2 regions of the Sphingopyxis sp. Root1497 genome follow, and region 2 is predicted to be linked to the other one. Evidence: predicted binding sites of a transcription regulator. Region 2 holds the regulator's gene; the other holds the start of a gene.
The links. Region 2 encodes LexA, which represses DNA repair genes until DNA is damaged. Its sites were predicted from a motif close to GTTCCNCNCTTGTTCT; they were not measured.
Positions count from the first base shown of each region.

Region 1: the regulator LexA is predicted to act here: its motif matches at 2,025-2,040, upstream of ASD67_RS22360 (ATP-dependent helicase).

Region 1 covers NZ_LMGF01000005.1:1,651,381-1,658,720, reverse strand. Annotated here, with positions in the region: gene ASD67_RS22360 (ATP-dependent helicase) at 1-2,000, opposite strand, end outside; gene ASD67_RS22355 (septal ring lytic transglycosylase RlpA family protein) at 2,186-2,740, shown strand; gene ASD67_RS22350 (hypothetical protein) at 2,762-3,169, opposite strand; gene ASD67_RS22345 (MFS transporter) at 3,328-4,593, shown strand; gene rsmD (16S rRNA (guanine(966)-N(2))-methyltransferase RsmD) at 4,625-5,167, opposite strand; gene ASD67_RS22335 (pseudouridine synthase) at 5,167-6,039, opposite strand; gene ASD67_RS22330 (response regulator) at 6,194-6,634, shown strand; gene ASD67_RS22325 (MFS transporter) at 6,738-7,340, shown strand, end outside.
Region 2 covers NZ_LMGF01000004.1:314,860-322,199, reverse strand. Annotated here, with positions in the region: gene ASD67_RS13070 (citrate synthase) at 1-1,247, opposite strand, end outside; gene gltX (glutamate--tRNA ligase) at 1,284-2,738, opposite strand; gene ASD67_RS13060 (ComEC/Rec2 family competence protein) at 2,857-4,956, shown strand; gene lexA (transcriptional repressor LexA) at 4,910-5,593, opposite strand; gene ASD67_RS13050 (molybdopterin molybdotransferase MoeA) at 5,659-6,849, opposite strand; gene moaC (cyclic pyranopterin monophosphate synthase MoaC) at 6,846-7,319, opposite strand.

The DNA of each region.
Region 1 (7,340 bases), on a different contig from region 2:
GGATCGCCCTGCGCCGACCAGTTGGCGCGCCACAGGCTTTGGCCGCCGCCGAAGCTGTTTTCGCTGTCGACATGTTCGGGCGGAATTTCGGCGATGAAGCGGCTGGGGATGCTGCTCGTCCACTGGCCATAGATGCGGCGGTTCGCGGCATGATAGATGCTGGCGCGCACGCGGGCGCGGGTGATCGCGACATAGGCGAGGCGGCGCTCTTCCTCGAGGCTGGCGATGCCGCCCTCGTCCATCGAGCGCTGCGACGGAAACACGCCGTCTTCCCACCCCGCAAGGAATACATGGTCGAACTCCAGCCCCTTGGCGGCGTGGATCGTCATGATCGTCACCGTCTCGGTCGTGTCGTCATTGTCGCGGTCCATGACGAGGCTGACATGTTCGAGGAACGCCTCGAGCGAGTCATATTCCTCCATCGCGCGGACGAGTTCGGACAGGTTTTCAAGGCGGCCCGCGGCTTCGACGCTGCGGTCGGCCTGGAGCATCGCGGTATAGCCCGATTCGTCGAGGATCAGTTGGGTGAGTTCGGGATGCGACAGGTCGTTCGCCTTGGTCCGCCAGCCGCGCATCTGCGCGACGAACGTGGCGAGCTGGCGCCGCGCCTGCGGGGTGAGTTCGTCGGTTTCGGTGATCTGCGACGCCGCCTGCAGCAAGGGCGCGCGTTCGGCGCGGGCGAACTGGTGGATGCGCTGGATCGCCTTGTCGCCGAGGCCGCGTTTGGGGACATTGACGATGCGTTCGAAGGCGAGGTCGTCGGCGGGCGACTGGACGAGGCGCAGATAGGCGAGGGCATCGCGGATTTCGGCGCGTTCGTAAAAGCGGAAACCGCCGACGATGCGGTACGGCATGCCGATCGCGATGAAGCGGTCTTCGAACTCGCGGGTCTGAAACTGGGCGCGGACGAGGATCGCGGCGCGGTCGAGCGACACGCGGCGATGCTGGAGCGTTTCGAGTTCCTCGCCGACGCGGCGCGCCTCCTCGGGGCCGTCCCAGACGCCGACGACGCGGACCTTGTCGCCCGGCTCGAGTTCGGTCCACAAGGTCTTGCCAAGGCGGCCGCTGTTCTGCGCGATCAGCGCCGAGGCGGCGGCGAGGATCTGCGGTGTCGAGCGGTAATTTTGTTCGAGGCGGATGACGGTCGCGCCCGGGAAATCCTTGTCGAAGCGCAGAATGTTCGCGACCTCGGCGCCGCGCCAGCTGTACACCGACTGGTCGTCGTCGCCGACCACGCAGATATTCTTGCGCGATTGCGCCAGCAGCCGCAACCACAGATATTGGCTGGCGTTGGTGTCCTGATATTCGTCGACGAGGATATATTTGAAGCGTTGCTGATACTGTTCGAGCACGTCGCGGTGGGTCTTGAGGATCACCAGCATGTGGAGCAGCAGGTCGCCGAAATCGCAGGCGTTGAGCGTCTTCAGCCGCGCCTGATAGAGCGCGTAAAAATGCTGGCCCTTGCCGTCGGCCCAGGCTTCCTTGTCGGCGGCATCGAGGTCGGCGGGGACGAGCCCGCGGTTCTTCCACTTGTCGATGAGTCCCGCGAGCTGGCGCGCCGGCCAGCGCTTCTCGTCGAGCCCCTCGGCCTGGATCAGCTGCTTGAGCACGCGCAGTTGATCGTCGGTGTCGAGGATGGTGAAATTGCTCTGCAGGCCGACCAGTTCGGCGTGGCGGCGCAGCATCTTCGCCGCGATGCTGTGGAAGGTGCCGAGCCAGGGCATGCCCTCGACCGCGTCACCGATCATCCGCCCGATCCGCTCGCGCATCTCGCGCGCCGCCTTGTTGGTGAAGGTGACCGCGAGGATTTCGGACGGCCAGGCGCGCCGCGTCGCGATGATGTGGGCGAGCCGCGCGGTGAGCGCCGCGGTCTTGCCCGTGCCCGCGCCGGCGAGCATCAGCACCGGACCTTCGGTGGTCAGCACCGCCTGGCGCTGCGGGCCGTTGAGACCGCGCAGATAGGGCGGGTCCGAGGGATCGGGGCGGGCGAGGTCGGGCATCGAGGCAGGGGTATCGTTCACGCGCGAACGATTAGGGAACAGCGCGCGCGCTGTCCAGCGGGGAGGGGTGGATTTGGTTGCGGACATAGCGATCCTCCCCGTTCCGGGGAGGATCGTCCGCTCCCCACGCCCAAATACCCACGCAACCCTTTATCCCGCCCATCTTCGCCTCTACCGTCACCCAGATGCGCGCCTGTTCCCTGATCCCCGCATCGGCAGCCCTGCTGCTAACCGCCTGCGCCGGCGGCAATTTCCGTGCCGTCAGCGACACCCCGGTGCGGATCGGCCCGGCTTATGCGGTTCGCGGCACCACCTATGTGCCCGCCGCCGCGCCGGGTTATGACGCGGTCGGCTACGCCAGCTGGTACGGCAACGAATCGGGCAACCGCACCGCCAATGGCGAGCCATTCCGGCCCGGCTGGATCACCGCCGCGCACACCACGCTGCCGCTGCCGACCTATGTCGAGGTGACCGCGCTCGACAGCGGCCGCCGGATCATCGTGCGGGTCAACGATCGCGGCCCCTTTGCGCAGGGCCGGATCATCGACCTGTCGCGCGCCGCGGCCGAGGAACTCGGCATCAAGGCGCAGGGTCATGCCGCGGTGCGCGTCCGCCGCGTCGAGCCGTCGGAAAAGGATCGCAAACGCCTGCGCGACGGCAAAGCGGCGGCGTCGCTGCCGCCTTTGTCGGGGCGGGAATTGCAAGGGTTGCGGGCGCGGGTACCGGCAAAAGGCCAGTGATGCGGGTAGACGTCGTCGGATCTATACGCCGTAGAAAGTGAGCGTCGGATACTCCGCCGCAGCCTTGCGAAGCCAATATGATGTCAGCCGGAGCGCGTCGAGGCATCGGCGTCGACCTCCGCTATTTTCCAGCAGCTGGGCGAGTTCTCCTCCACCGAAGAGGCGGATATCGTCCGGAATCGGGAGGTCGGCGCGCAGCCGATTATCCCATTCGTCGGCGGCGCGAGCGATTTCGATCCAACAGGGGGATGGAATTTCGCACACCCCATAAGGATCGAACCGGTCGGTTGCGCGGCGAAGAGGGGCGCAAAAGATTTCGCCGAAGGGAAAACTCCAGACCAGACTGGCGAAATGTTCGACGTGCGGCGATATCTGGAAACGCAAGCCGGCTTCGAACCCGGGCTCGTCCTTGATATAGGCCAGTTGCATTGCGCGCGTTTTAGAAGAGCGAGGCCGGACGTCAACCATCGCCGATGGGGATTGCCGCGGCCGTCGTGCGCCAGCGCGCGAAATCTATTCGGTCTTGCGTTCGACCGCCCAAAGCGCCCAAGGCGGCGAAAATCAACAAGGGGAGGGGTTGTTCGCCCATGGATCTGGCACCCTATCGCAAGCATCGGCGCATCCTGACCGCGAGCCTCGTCGGCACCGCGGTCGAATTCTACGATTTCTATATCTATGGCACCGCCGCCGCTTTGGTGTTCGGGCCGCTCTTCTTTCCGTCCGAATCGCCGTCGGCGCAGCTGATGCTGAGCTTCATGAGCTTCGGCCTCGCCTTTTTTGCGCGGCCCGTCGGGGCGGTGGTGTTCGGCCATTATGGCGACCGGATCGGGCGCAAATCGACATTGGTCGCGTCGCTGATGCTGATGGGCATTTCGACGCTGCTGATCGCTTTCCTGCCGACCTATGCGATGGTCGGCTGGGTCGCGCCGCTGCTGCTCTGCATCCTGCGCTTCGGACAGGGCTTCGGGCTGGGCGGCGAGTGGGGCGGAGCGGCGTTGCTCGCGGTCGAGAATGCGCCGCCGGGCTGGCGCGCGCGTTTCGGCATGGTGCCGCAATTGGGCGCGCCGGTGGGGTTCATCGCGGCGAATGGCCTGTTCCTGCTGCTCGGGCTGGGCATGAGCGATGCCGAGTTCGCCGCATGGGGATGGCGCATCCCCTTCCTGCTGTCGGCGATCCTCGTCGGACTCGGGCTGTGGGTGCGGCTCAAGATCGGCGAGACCCCCGATTTCGCCGAGGCGCTCGAACAGGATCGCCCCGTCGGGGTGCCGATCGGCGAGCTGGTCAAGCATCATCTGCTGCCGACGCTCGCGGGCACCTTCGCGGTCGTCGCCTGTTTCGCGATCTTCTACCTCTCGACCAGCTTCGCGCTCGCGCATGGCACGACGACGCTCGGTTATCCGAAGGAGCAGTTCCTGCTGATCCAGCTCGGCGCGATCCTGTTCATGGCGGTAGGGATTATCGTCGCCGGTTACTGGAGCGACGCGGCGAGCGCGCAGAAAGTGCTGACCTGGGGATGCGGCGCGACGATCCTGATCGGCTTCCTGTTCGGGCCGGCGCTGGCGTCGGGATCGTGGTGGCTGATCTTTGCCGGACTCGCGTCGGCGCTGTTCGTGATGGGGCTGGTCTATGGCCCGCTCGGCGCCTGGCTGACCGGGCTGTTCCCGGTCGAGGTGCGCTACACCGGCGCGTCGATGACCTTCAACGCCGGCGGCATTTTGGGCGGCGCCGCCGCACCGATCGTCGCGCAGGCGCTCGGCGACTGGCGCGGCACCGGGGCGGTCGGGCTGTATCTCGCGCTCGCCGGAGTGATCAGTTTCGGCGGGCTGGCGATGGTGCGCGGGCGCCCATCCTGAATCCTCCCCACGGCTACGCCGCAGGGAGGATCTATACGGAACGCAGCAGCGTCAGCTTCGCTTTGCCAACCTTGCGTTCGGCATCGATCTCGAAGCCCGCGACCTCGACGGCCTCCTTCTCGCCAGTTTCGACCGAAACCCAGGTCTCGGGCGCGATCCAGCCGAGGCGGTTCAATTTGTCGAGCGCGACGCTGCCGGCGCCGGTGGCGTATGGGGCGTCGAGCAGCAGCAGGTCGTAGCTGCGTTTCGCCGGGCCGAGGCTGAGCACCGATCCGGCGCGCACATCCGCACGCGCGGCGGCGCCAAGCGCGGCGAGATTGCCCGTCAACGCATCGAGCGCGTCGCGATCCTGCTCGGCGAACAGGCAATGCTCGGCGCCGCGCGACAGCGCCTCGATGCCGAGCGCGCCTGATCCCGCGAACAGGTCGGCGACGTGGAGCCCTTCGAAGCTGCCGAGGCGGCTCGCGAGCATCGAGAACAGGGTCTCGCGCGTGCGGTCGGCGGTCGGCCGCGTCGCATCGCCCTTGGGCGCGATCAGCTTGCGGCCGCGCCATTCTCCCGAAATCACACGCATCAGGGCTTGCCCGAACCGAGGTGGCGGCGGAATTTGAACAGATCGTCGCGCGGCACGACGTCGACATCGCCCATGCCAAGCCCTTCGAGGCTGAACTCGCCGTAACGGGTGCGGATCAGGCGGCTGACCTGCAGCCCGAAATGTTCGAGCACCTTGCGCACTTCGCGATTCTTCCCCTCGGTCAGCGTCATTTCGACCCACTGGTTGCGCCCGGTGCGGCGTTCGAGGTTGGCGATGATCTTGCCATAGCGCACGCCCTCGATCTCGATCCCCATCGCCAGTTCCTCGAGCTGGACCTGGCTGATCTCGCCAAAGGCGCGGGCGCGATAGGTGCGTTCGACCCCGCTGGCGGGCAGTTCGAGCTGGCGCTTGAACTCGCCGTCGTTGGTCAGCAGCAGCAGCCCCTCGGTATTATAGTCGAGGCGGCCGACGGGCATCAGGCGCGGCAGGCCCTTGGGCAGCAGGTCATAGATCGTCTTGCGCCCCTTGGGATCGCGCGCCGCGGTGATGCAGCCCGCGGGCTTGTGAAAACGATAGAGTCGCGTCGAGACCGGCTTGGCGACCGGATTGCCGTCGACGGTCAGCCCTTCCAGCGAGGTCAGCAGCGGCGCCGGGTGCACCACGATCTGGCCGTTGAGCGCGATGCGCCCTTCCTCGACCATGCGTTCGACGTCGCGGCGCGATCCGACGCCAGCGCGGGCGAGCAGCTTGGCGATGCGCTGCGGGCCGTCCTCATGCTCGGGCTCGGCATCCTTGGCTTTGCGCGGGGGCGCGGCGACGCGCGCGGCGCGGCGGCCGCGGAGGGCATCGGGCTTGTCGTCGGCGGGGCGCGCGGTGCGCGGCCCCGATCGGGGAGGGCGGGGTGATTTCATGGGAACGGAAACGGCTTTCTTGTCGTTATTCGGGGCAAAGTGTTGCGCTGTGACCACGCTCATAGCCGGAAATGCACCGCTTCGTCGATGGTGCGCAAAAGCCGGCTTGCAGGAAGGGTATCAGCGCGTCATGTCGCCGATAAAGGGAGTCATCATGCTGTTCGCGCCCCGCCCGTCGTGCATTAAGCGGCTGCTGGTCATCGAGGATGACCCGCTGGTCGCGTTCGACAATGAGCGGACCCTGAAACACAGCGGTTACGACGTGATCGCCTCGGTCGATTCGGGTGAGGCGGCGGTGGCGCTGATGGCGGTCGAACAGATCGACGCGCTGGTGCTCGACCTCGGACTCGCGGGCGACATGACCGGGCGCGACGTCGCGCGGCTGGCGCGCGATCGCGGCATCGCGGTGCTGCTGGTGACCGGCCAATGCCCCGAGGATGCCGCCGACATCGCGCTCGCCTGCCTGAACAAGCCACACAGCGCGTCGGCGCTGGTCGCGGCGCTGCGGGCGCTCGAGGCGATGAGCTGCAAGAACGAGGCGCCGCCGCGCAAGGTGAGCGGGCTGACGACATATTGGCGGCCCGAGGCGGCGTAAGCCGAACGGTTCAGCGCTGGGCCGCCAAATAGGCGCTTCCAATTTGACCCCGAGGCTTTAGGCCCGTCTTCGAGGTTCCGCGTGGCGGGAAGGGGAGACGAGCTTGCAGCCTGAAACCGTGACGCCGCCGCGCCAGAGCTGGTCGGACAGTATCCGCCCCTATCTTCAGCGCGCGCCGCTGGCTGCCTTGCTTCTCGGCATTTCGTCGGGCTTTCCCTTTGCGATGATCGGGGCGACGCTGACCACGCGACTGGCGCAGGACGGGTTTCAGAAATCGTCCATCACCGCCTTTTCGCTCGCGTTCCTCGTCTATAATCTCAAGCCGCTATGGGCGTGGGTCGTCGATGCGGTGCGCCTTCCCGTCATCGGTCGTCTCGGTCAGCGCGTGTCGTGGCTGATCCTGACCGCAGCGCTGGTGATGCTCGCGGTGGGCAACCTCGCGCTGGTCGATCCAACCAACGTCGGTGGGTCGCCGGTGGGCCAATTCATGCAATTGTTCGGACTTGGCCACGAAGGCGAATTCGCCGCGCTGTTCGAAATGGCCGTCGGTGCCGTCCTCGTCGGCTTTGCCGGCGCGACGTTCGACGTCGTCATCGACGCCTATCGCATCGAGATTCTCAAGCCCGAACAGCTTGGCGTCGGGTCGGGCATGTCGCAATATGGCTGGCGGCTGGGTTCCGCAGGCGCGGGCGGGCTGGCGCTGTTT
Region 2 (7,340 bases):
CCGGTGTAGAGCTGGCGCGGGCGGCCGATCTTCTGTGCGGGGTCCGAGATCATTTCGTTCCACTGCGCGACCCAGCCGACGGTGCGGGCGAGGGCGAAGAGCGCGGTGAACATCGTCGTCGGGAAACCGATCGCCGACAGGATCACGCCCGAATAGAAATCGACGTTCGGGAACAGCTTCTTCTCGACGAAATAGGGATCGTTGAGCGCCATTTCCTCGAGCTGCAGCGCGACTTCGAAGACCGGGTCGTTGACCTTGAGCGCCTCGAACACCTCGCGCACGGTCTTTTGCATCACCGTCGCGCGCGGATCGTAGTTTTTATAGACGCGGTGGCCGAAGCCCATCAGGCGGAACGGGTCGTCCTTGTCCTTGGCGCGCGCGATATATTCGGGGATGCGTTCGGGGCGGCCGATTTCGCGCAGCATGTTGAGCGCGGCTTCGTTGGCGCCGCCATGCGCCGGGCCCCACAGGCAGGCGATGCCCGCCGCGATGCATGCGAAGGGATTGGCGCCCGACGAGCCGGCGAGGCGGACGGTCGAGGTCGACGCGTTCTGCTCATGATCGGCGTGGAGGATGAAGATGCGGTCGAGCGCGCGTTCGACGACCGGGTTCACCTCATAGGGCTCTGCCGGCACGCCAAACGTCATGCGCAGGAAATTGCCCGTGTAGCTCAGCGAATTGTCGGGATAGACGAAGGGCTGACCGACCGAATATTTATACGCCATCGCGGCAATCGTCGGCATTTTCGCGATCAGCCGGTGGCTGGCGATCATGCGCTGGCGCGGGTCGTGGATCTCGGTCGAGTCGGGATAGAAGGCGCTGAGTGCGCCGACGACGCCGCACATCACGGCCATCGGGTGCGCGTCGCGGCGGAAACCGCGATAAAAGGTCGACAGCTGTTCGTGCAGCATCGTGTGGCGGGTGATCGTGGTGTCGAAGGTGGCGAGTTCGTCCGCGCTCGGCAGTTCGCCGTTGAGCAGCAGGTAGCAGGTTTCCATGAAGCTGCTATTTTCGGCGAGGTCGCCGATCGCGTAGCCGCGATGGAGCAGGACGCCCTCGTCGCCGTCGATATAGGTCAGGTTCGATTCGCAGCTCGCGGTCGAGGTGAAACCGGGGTCGTAGGTGAAGGCGCCGGTCTGCGCGTAAAGCTTGCGGATATCGATGACGTCGGGGCCGACGGTGCCCTTGAGCACGGGGTTCTCGACGGTGGTGTCCCCCAGGGTGATCTTTGCGGTCTGGTCGGTCATATTCTTCCCCTGTTGTGGCGGCGGGAGTCGCTGTGGCTACGCCCCTGCCGGATTATTGTGCGCTGCGTCAAGTCGCGCCAGGCTGGCATCGCGGCCCAGCAGCAGCAGCACGTCGAAAATCCCCGGCGATACGGTCCGCCCGGTGAGGGCCGCCCGCAGCGGTTGGGCCAGTTTCCCGAGCCCGACGCCGGCCGCTTCGCTCTCTTCGCGAATTGCGGCCTCCACCATTTCTTGCGACCAGCCGGACAGCGCGCGCAAACGGTCGGCGACCGAAGCGAGCATCCCCTCCGGTGCGTCCTGTAGCACCGCTGCGGCCTTCTCGTCCATCACCAGCGGTTCGTCGGCGAAGAGGAAGGTCGCGCCGTCGGCGATCTCGTGCAGCGTCTTGGCGCGCGGCTTGAGCGCCGGCATCGCCTGCGCGAGCAGCGCCTGATCCGCGGCGGAGAGATCACGGCCGAGAAGCGTGCCGGTCATCGGGGCGACGAGCGCGGCGAGGCGGGCGTCGTCGGCTTCGCGCAGATAATGGCCGTTGAGATTTTCGAGCTTCTTGAAGTCGAAGCGCGACGGCGAACGGCCGACATGGGCGAGGTCGAACCACTCGGTCGCCTGCGCGCGGCTGATGATCTCGTCGTCGCCATGGCCCCAGCCGAGGCGGAGCAGATAATTGTTCACCGCCTCGGGCAGATAGCCCAATTCGTCGCGATAGGCGTCGACCCCGAGCGCGCCGTGGCGTTTCGACAGCTTCGCGCCGTCGGCGCCGTGGATCAGCGGGACATGCGCGTAAACGGGCTCGCGCCAGTCCATCGCGCGGATCAGCGCGAGCTGGCGGAAGGCGTTGTTGAGATGATCGTCGCCGCGGATGACGTGGGTGACGCCCATGTCATTGTCGTCGACAACGACGCTGAGCATATAGGTCGGGGTGCCGTCACTGCGCAGCAGGACGAAGTCGTCGAGTTCGGCGTTCTGGACGGTGACATCGCCCTGGACCTTGTCCGGAATCGTCACCGCGCCGTCCTGCGGCGCGCGCAGGCGGACGACGTGCGGCACGGCGGGGTCGCCGTCGTTCCGGTCGCGCCAGGGGCTGCGGACGCGGAAGGGCAGGCGCTTTTCCTGGGCCTCGGCGCGCATCGCGGCGAGTTCGTCCTGCGTCAGATAGCAGCGATAGGCATCGCCCTTGGCGAGCAGCTGCGCGGCGACGTCGGCATGGCGGCCGGCGCGGGCGAATTGATAGACGGTGTCGCCGTCCCAATCGAGGTCGAGCCAGCTCATCCCGTCGAGGATCGCGTCGATCGCCGCGTCGGTCGAGCGCGCGCGGTCGGTATCCTCGATGCGCAGCAGGAACTTGCCGCCGTGGTGGCGCGCGAACAGCCAGTTGAACAGCGCGGTGCGCGCGCCGCCGATGTGGAGGAAACCCGTGGGCGACGGCGCGAAGCGCGTCACCACATCAGCGCCGGTCGCTTCGCCGGATATGGTTTGATTTTCGGTTGCCACAACGGCCTCTTTCACTCAGTTTTGCGGGTCCCCGCGGACGGCGGGGACGGGGATCGGGGGTGCCCCTAGCATGGCGACAAGGCCGCTTCAAACGCCCATTGGTTTGCGCGCGGCGGCGATGGTGCGGCGGGTGGGCGAGTCGGTCGAGGCGCGGCTCGATGCCGAGCGCGAACGGATCGCGCTTTGGCTGCCGGTCGCGCTCGGCGCGGGGATCGCCGCCTGGTTCGCGCTGCCCACCCGGACCCACTGGATCGGGCTGTTGCTGGTGTTGGGCGCCGGGGCGCTCGCCGGGCTGCTGATCGGCTGGCAACGCCGGTTCGGGCGCGCGGTCGTCGTCGGATGCGCGGTGATGGCGCTGGGGTTGTTGCTCGTGTGGGGGCGAGCACTATGGGTGTCGGCGCCCGTGCTGGCGCTGCCGGTGGTAACCGAATTTTCGGCGAGCGTCGAAAGCGTCGAGCCGCTGCCGGCGAAGGACCAGGTCCGGCTGATCGTGCGGCCACTGAAGCGACCCGATCTGCCGCCGCGGTTGCGGATCACCGCGGCGGGCGAACAGGGCAAGGGCATCGCGCCGGGCGAGGCGATCGGGCTGCGCGCGCGGCTGATGCCGCCGCCGACCGCGAGCCTGCCCGGCGGCTATGATTTCGCGCAGCGCGCCTGGTTCGACCGGATCGGCGCGGTCGGTACGGTGCTCGGCGACATCGGGCGGGCGCCGGGCGCGGGGGACGGCGTGCAGACGCTGCGGGCGCGGCTGAGCGATCATATCCACGGGCAGATCGACGGATCGGCGGGGGGGATCGCCGCCGCGCTCGTCGCGGGCGATCGCGGCGCGATCAGCGAGGCCGACGAGGAGGCGATGCGGCGGAGCGGGCTGGCGCATCTGCTGTCGATCAGCGGACTGCATGTGACCGCGGTGGTGACCTTTGCGATGCTGATCGCGATGAGCCTGCTCGCGCTCAGTCGGCGGCTGGCGCTGGCGGGCTATGTGCTGCCGCTGGCGGCGGCGGTCGCGGCACTCGCTGGCGGGGGATATACGCTGCTCGCGGGGGCCGAGGTGCCGACCTTGCGCTCGTTCATCGCCGCGCTGCTGGTGCTGATCGCGTTCCTGCTCGGGCGCGAGGCGCTGACGCTGCGGCTGGTCGCGGCGGGCGCGCTGATCGTGCTGATCTGGCGTCCCGAGTCGCTGGCGGGGCCGAGTTTCCAGCTGAGTTTCGCGGCGATCACCGCGATCGTCGCGCTGCACGAAAGCCGCGCGATGCAGCGGTTCATGGCGCGGCGCGAGGAGCCATGGGTGTTTCGCCTGGGACGCGGGGTCGCGGGACTGGTGATCACCGGGCTCGCGGTCGAGGTCGCGCTCGCGCCGATTGCGCTGTTCCATTTCCACAAGGCGGGGCTCTATGGCGCGCTCGCCAATGTCGTCGCGATCCCGCTGACGACCTTTGTCATCATGCCCGCCGAGGCGCTGGCTTTGCTGTTCGACAGCGTCGGGCTCGGTGCGCCCTTCTGGTGGGTCGCCGAGCAGGCGCTGAACGGACTGATCTGGCTCGCGCACAGCGTCGCCGAGGCGCCCGGCGCGGTGGCGACGCTGCCGGTGTTTCCGCCCTGGGGTTTCGGACTCGCGATCTTCGGCGGGATATGGCTGCTGCTGTGGCGGACGCGCTGGCGCTGGGCGGGGGCGGTTCCGCTGGTCCTCGGCATGGCCGTCCTGCTCGCCCAGCCGCGGCCCGATGTGCTGATTACCGGCGACGGCAAGCATATCGCCGCGGCGCAACCCGACGGCAGCTATGCGTTGCTGCGTGAGCGGGCGGGGGATTATGTGCGCGACGCGGTGGCCGAGGCGGCGGGGATCGATGCGCCGCTCGCCGCGCTCACCGACCTCGATCATGTCGCCTGCAACCGCGATTTCTGTCGCTGGACGCAGGATGGCCGCACCATCCTCGCGGCGCGCGGGCGCGACCGGATCGAGGGGGCGGACATGGCGGCGGCGTGCGCCGCCGCCGATGTGGTGATCAGCGAACGCTGGTTGCCGCGCGAATGCGCCGGCCGCTGGCTGACGATCGATCGCGATACGCTGCCGCAGACCGGCGGGCTGGCGCTTTACCTCGGTGAGCGGCCGCGCGCGGTGACGGCGTTAGGCGCGGGCGACGAGCATATGTGGCGCCGCCCGCCGCAGGTCAGTGGTAACGACGAAGCAGTCCCGACAACTTCCCTTGCACGATGACGCGCTCGGCGGCGTAGCGCTGCGGCTCATAGGCACTGTTCGCGGGATCGAGACGGATCATCTTGCCCTCGCGGCGGAAATATTTGAGCGTCGCATCCTGCCCGTCGACGAGCGCGACGACGATATCGCCCTCGCGCGCGGTGCTGACCTTCTGGATCAGCGCATAATCGCCGTCGAAGATGCCGGCCTCGACCATCGAGTCGCCCGACACTTCGAGCGCATAATGTTCGCCTGAGCCGAGCAGCGCCGCGGGGACCGCGAGATTGTCATGATTTTCGAACGCCTCGATCGGCACACCCGCGGCGATCTTGCCGTGGAGCGGAACCTCGACGATGTCGTTCGCGGCGATCGGACGCATCGCGGGGGCGGGCTTGCGCAGCGGCACGACATTGTCGCGATCGGTGCTGACGGCCGCCTTGCCGCCCTCGGGAAGCTTGACGACCTCGAGCGCGCGGGCGCGGTTGGGGAGGCGGCGGAGGAAGCCGCGCTCCTCGAGCGCGCTGATCAGGCGGTGGATTCCCGATTTGGACTTGAGCCCGAGCGCCTCCTTCATCTCCTCGAACGACGGCGAGATGCCGCTCGCGTCGAGCTTTTGCTGGATGAAGTGGAGCAGTTCATGCTGCTTGGCGGTCAACATCGGGCGTTCTCCATGATGCCGGTTTCGGACATAAGGAGAACGATAATGGAACAGAAGCGAACTTGTCAAGCGATGTCGATATAATCCGCCGCGTCGCCCGCCGCGCGGGACGGCGCACCGATCTCGCGGATGACGAGCGCATTCGCCGCAGCGAGCGGAAAGGTGCGGCCGCTGTCCTGTCCGTCGAAGGGCGAGAGAAGGCCGTCGTCGATCCGTCCGCGCAAATAGTCGCGTCGCGCGCCGCCGGGGCCGAGGGGGGCCGCGAGCGGGGCCCTGCGCAGTTGCGGGAGCGGGGCTCGCGCGCCGGCGAGATGGCGGACGAGGGGGAGCAGGAACAGGGTCGCAGTAACGAAGGCCGACGAGGGGTTGCCGGGCAGGCCAAGCAGCAGCGCGTCGCCGAGCGTGCCCGCGATCAGCGGCTTGCCGGGGCGCATCGCGATCTTCCAGAAATCGAGCCGCCCGCCGGCATCGTCGAGCGCGCCGCGGACATGGTCGTGATCGCCGACCGAGGCGCCGCCGACGGTGACGATGACGTCGTGACGTCGCGCCAGGTCTTTTAATACCTTGGATAAAATTTCACGGTCGTCGCGGATGTGGAGCGGGATGCTGACCACGGCGGGCTCGGCGGCGAGCATCGCGGCGAGCATCGTGCCGTTGCTGTCGGGGATCTGGCCGGGCGCGAGCGCACGGCCCGGCTGGACGAGTTCGTCGCCGGTGGTGAGGATCGCGACACGCGGGCGGGCGCCGACCACAAGCTGCGCGTCGCCACCCATGATCGCCGCGGCGATCGCACCGGCGTTGAGCCGGGTTCCGGCGGCGACGAGCGTGGCGCCGGTAGCGAAGTCGCTGGCGCGGTCGCGAATATGGGCGCCCTGGGCCTCCGGGCCATCGCCGGTCAGCGTCAGGACCGTGCCGTCGGCGGCGACATCTTCCTGCAGGATGACCGTGTCGGCGTCGTGGGGGACCATCGCGCCGGTGAAGATGCGGATCGCCTGACGCGCGCCGAGGGGCAGGACGGGCGCGGAGCCTGCGGCGACCTCGCCGATGATCGTCCATGGTCCCGGCAGGTCGGCGAAACGGATCGCATAACCGTCCATCGCCGAAAGCGGCGCCGCAGGCTGGTCGCGCAATGCGATGATATCGTGCGAAAGATATCGGCCAAGCGATTCGGAAAAGGCGATATTTTCTGGAGGAAGCGGCGTGCGGAGCGCGAGCAGGCGTGCCTGCGCCTCCTCGACGGGGAGCAGCTTGCTCATTCGGCGTGCCAGTCGCCCGAGCGGCCGCCGCTCTTTTCGAGCAGGCGGATATCGCCGAGCACCATCGCGCGGTCGAGCGCCTTCGCCATGTCGTAGAGGGTGAGCAGCGCGACCGAGGCGGCGGTGAGCGCCTCCATCTCGACCCCCGTCGGCCCCGTGGTCGCGGCGGTCGCGGTGACCGAAATGCCGGTTTCCTCCCATTCGAACTCGACGCCGACCTTGGTGAGCGCGAGAGGATGGCAGAGCGGGATGAGGTCGGCGGTGCGCTTGGCGCCCATGATCCCGGCGATGCGCGCGGTCGAGAGGACGTCGCCCTTGGGCGCGTTGCCGGTGCGGATGGCTTCGAGCGCTGCAGGGGACATGGTGATGCGGCCGGTGGCGACGGCGCGGCGCGCGGTTGCGGGCTTGGCGCCGACGTCGACCATATGGGCGGCGCCGCTTTCGTCGAGATGAGTCGGGCGTTGGGTCATGGCGATGAAGCCAAGCAACGC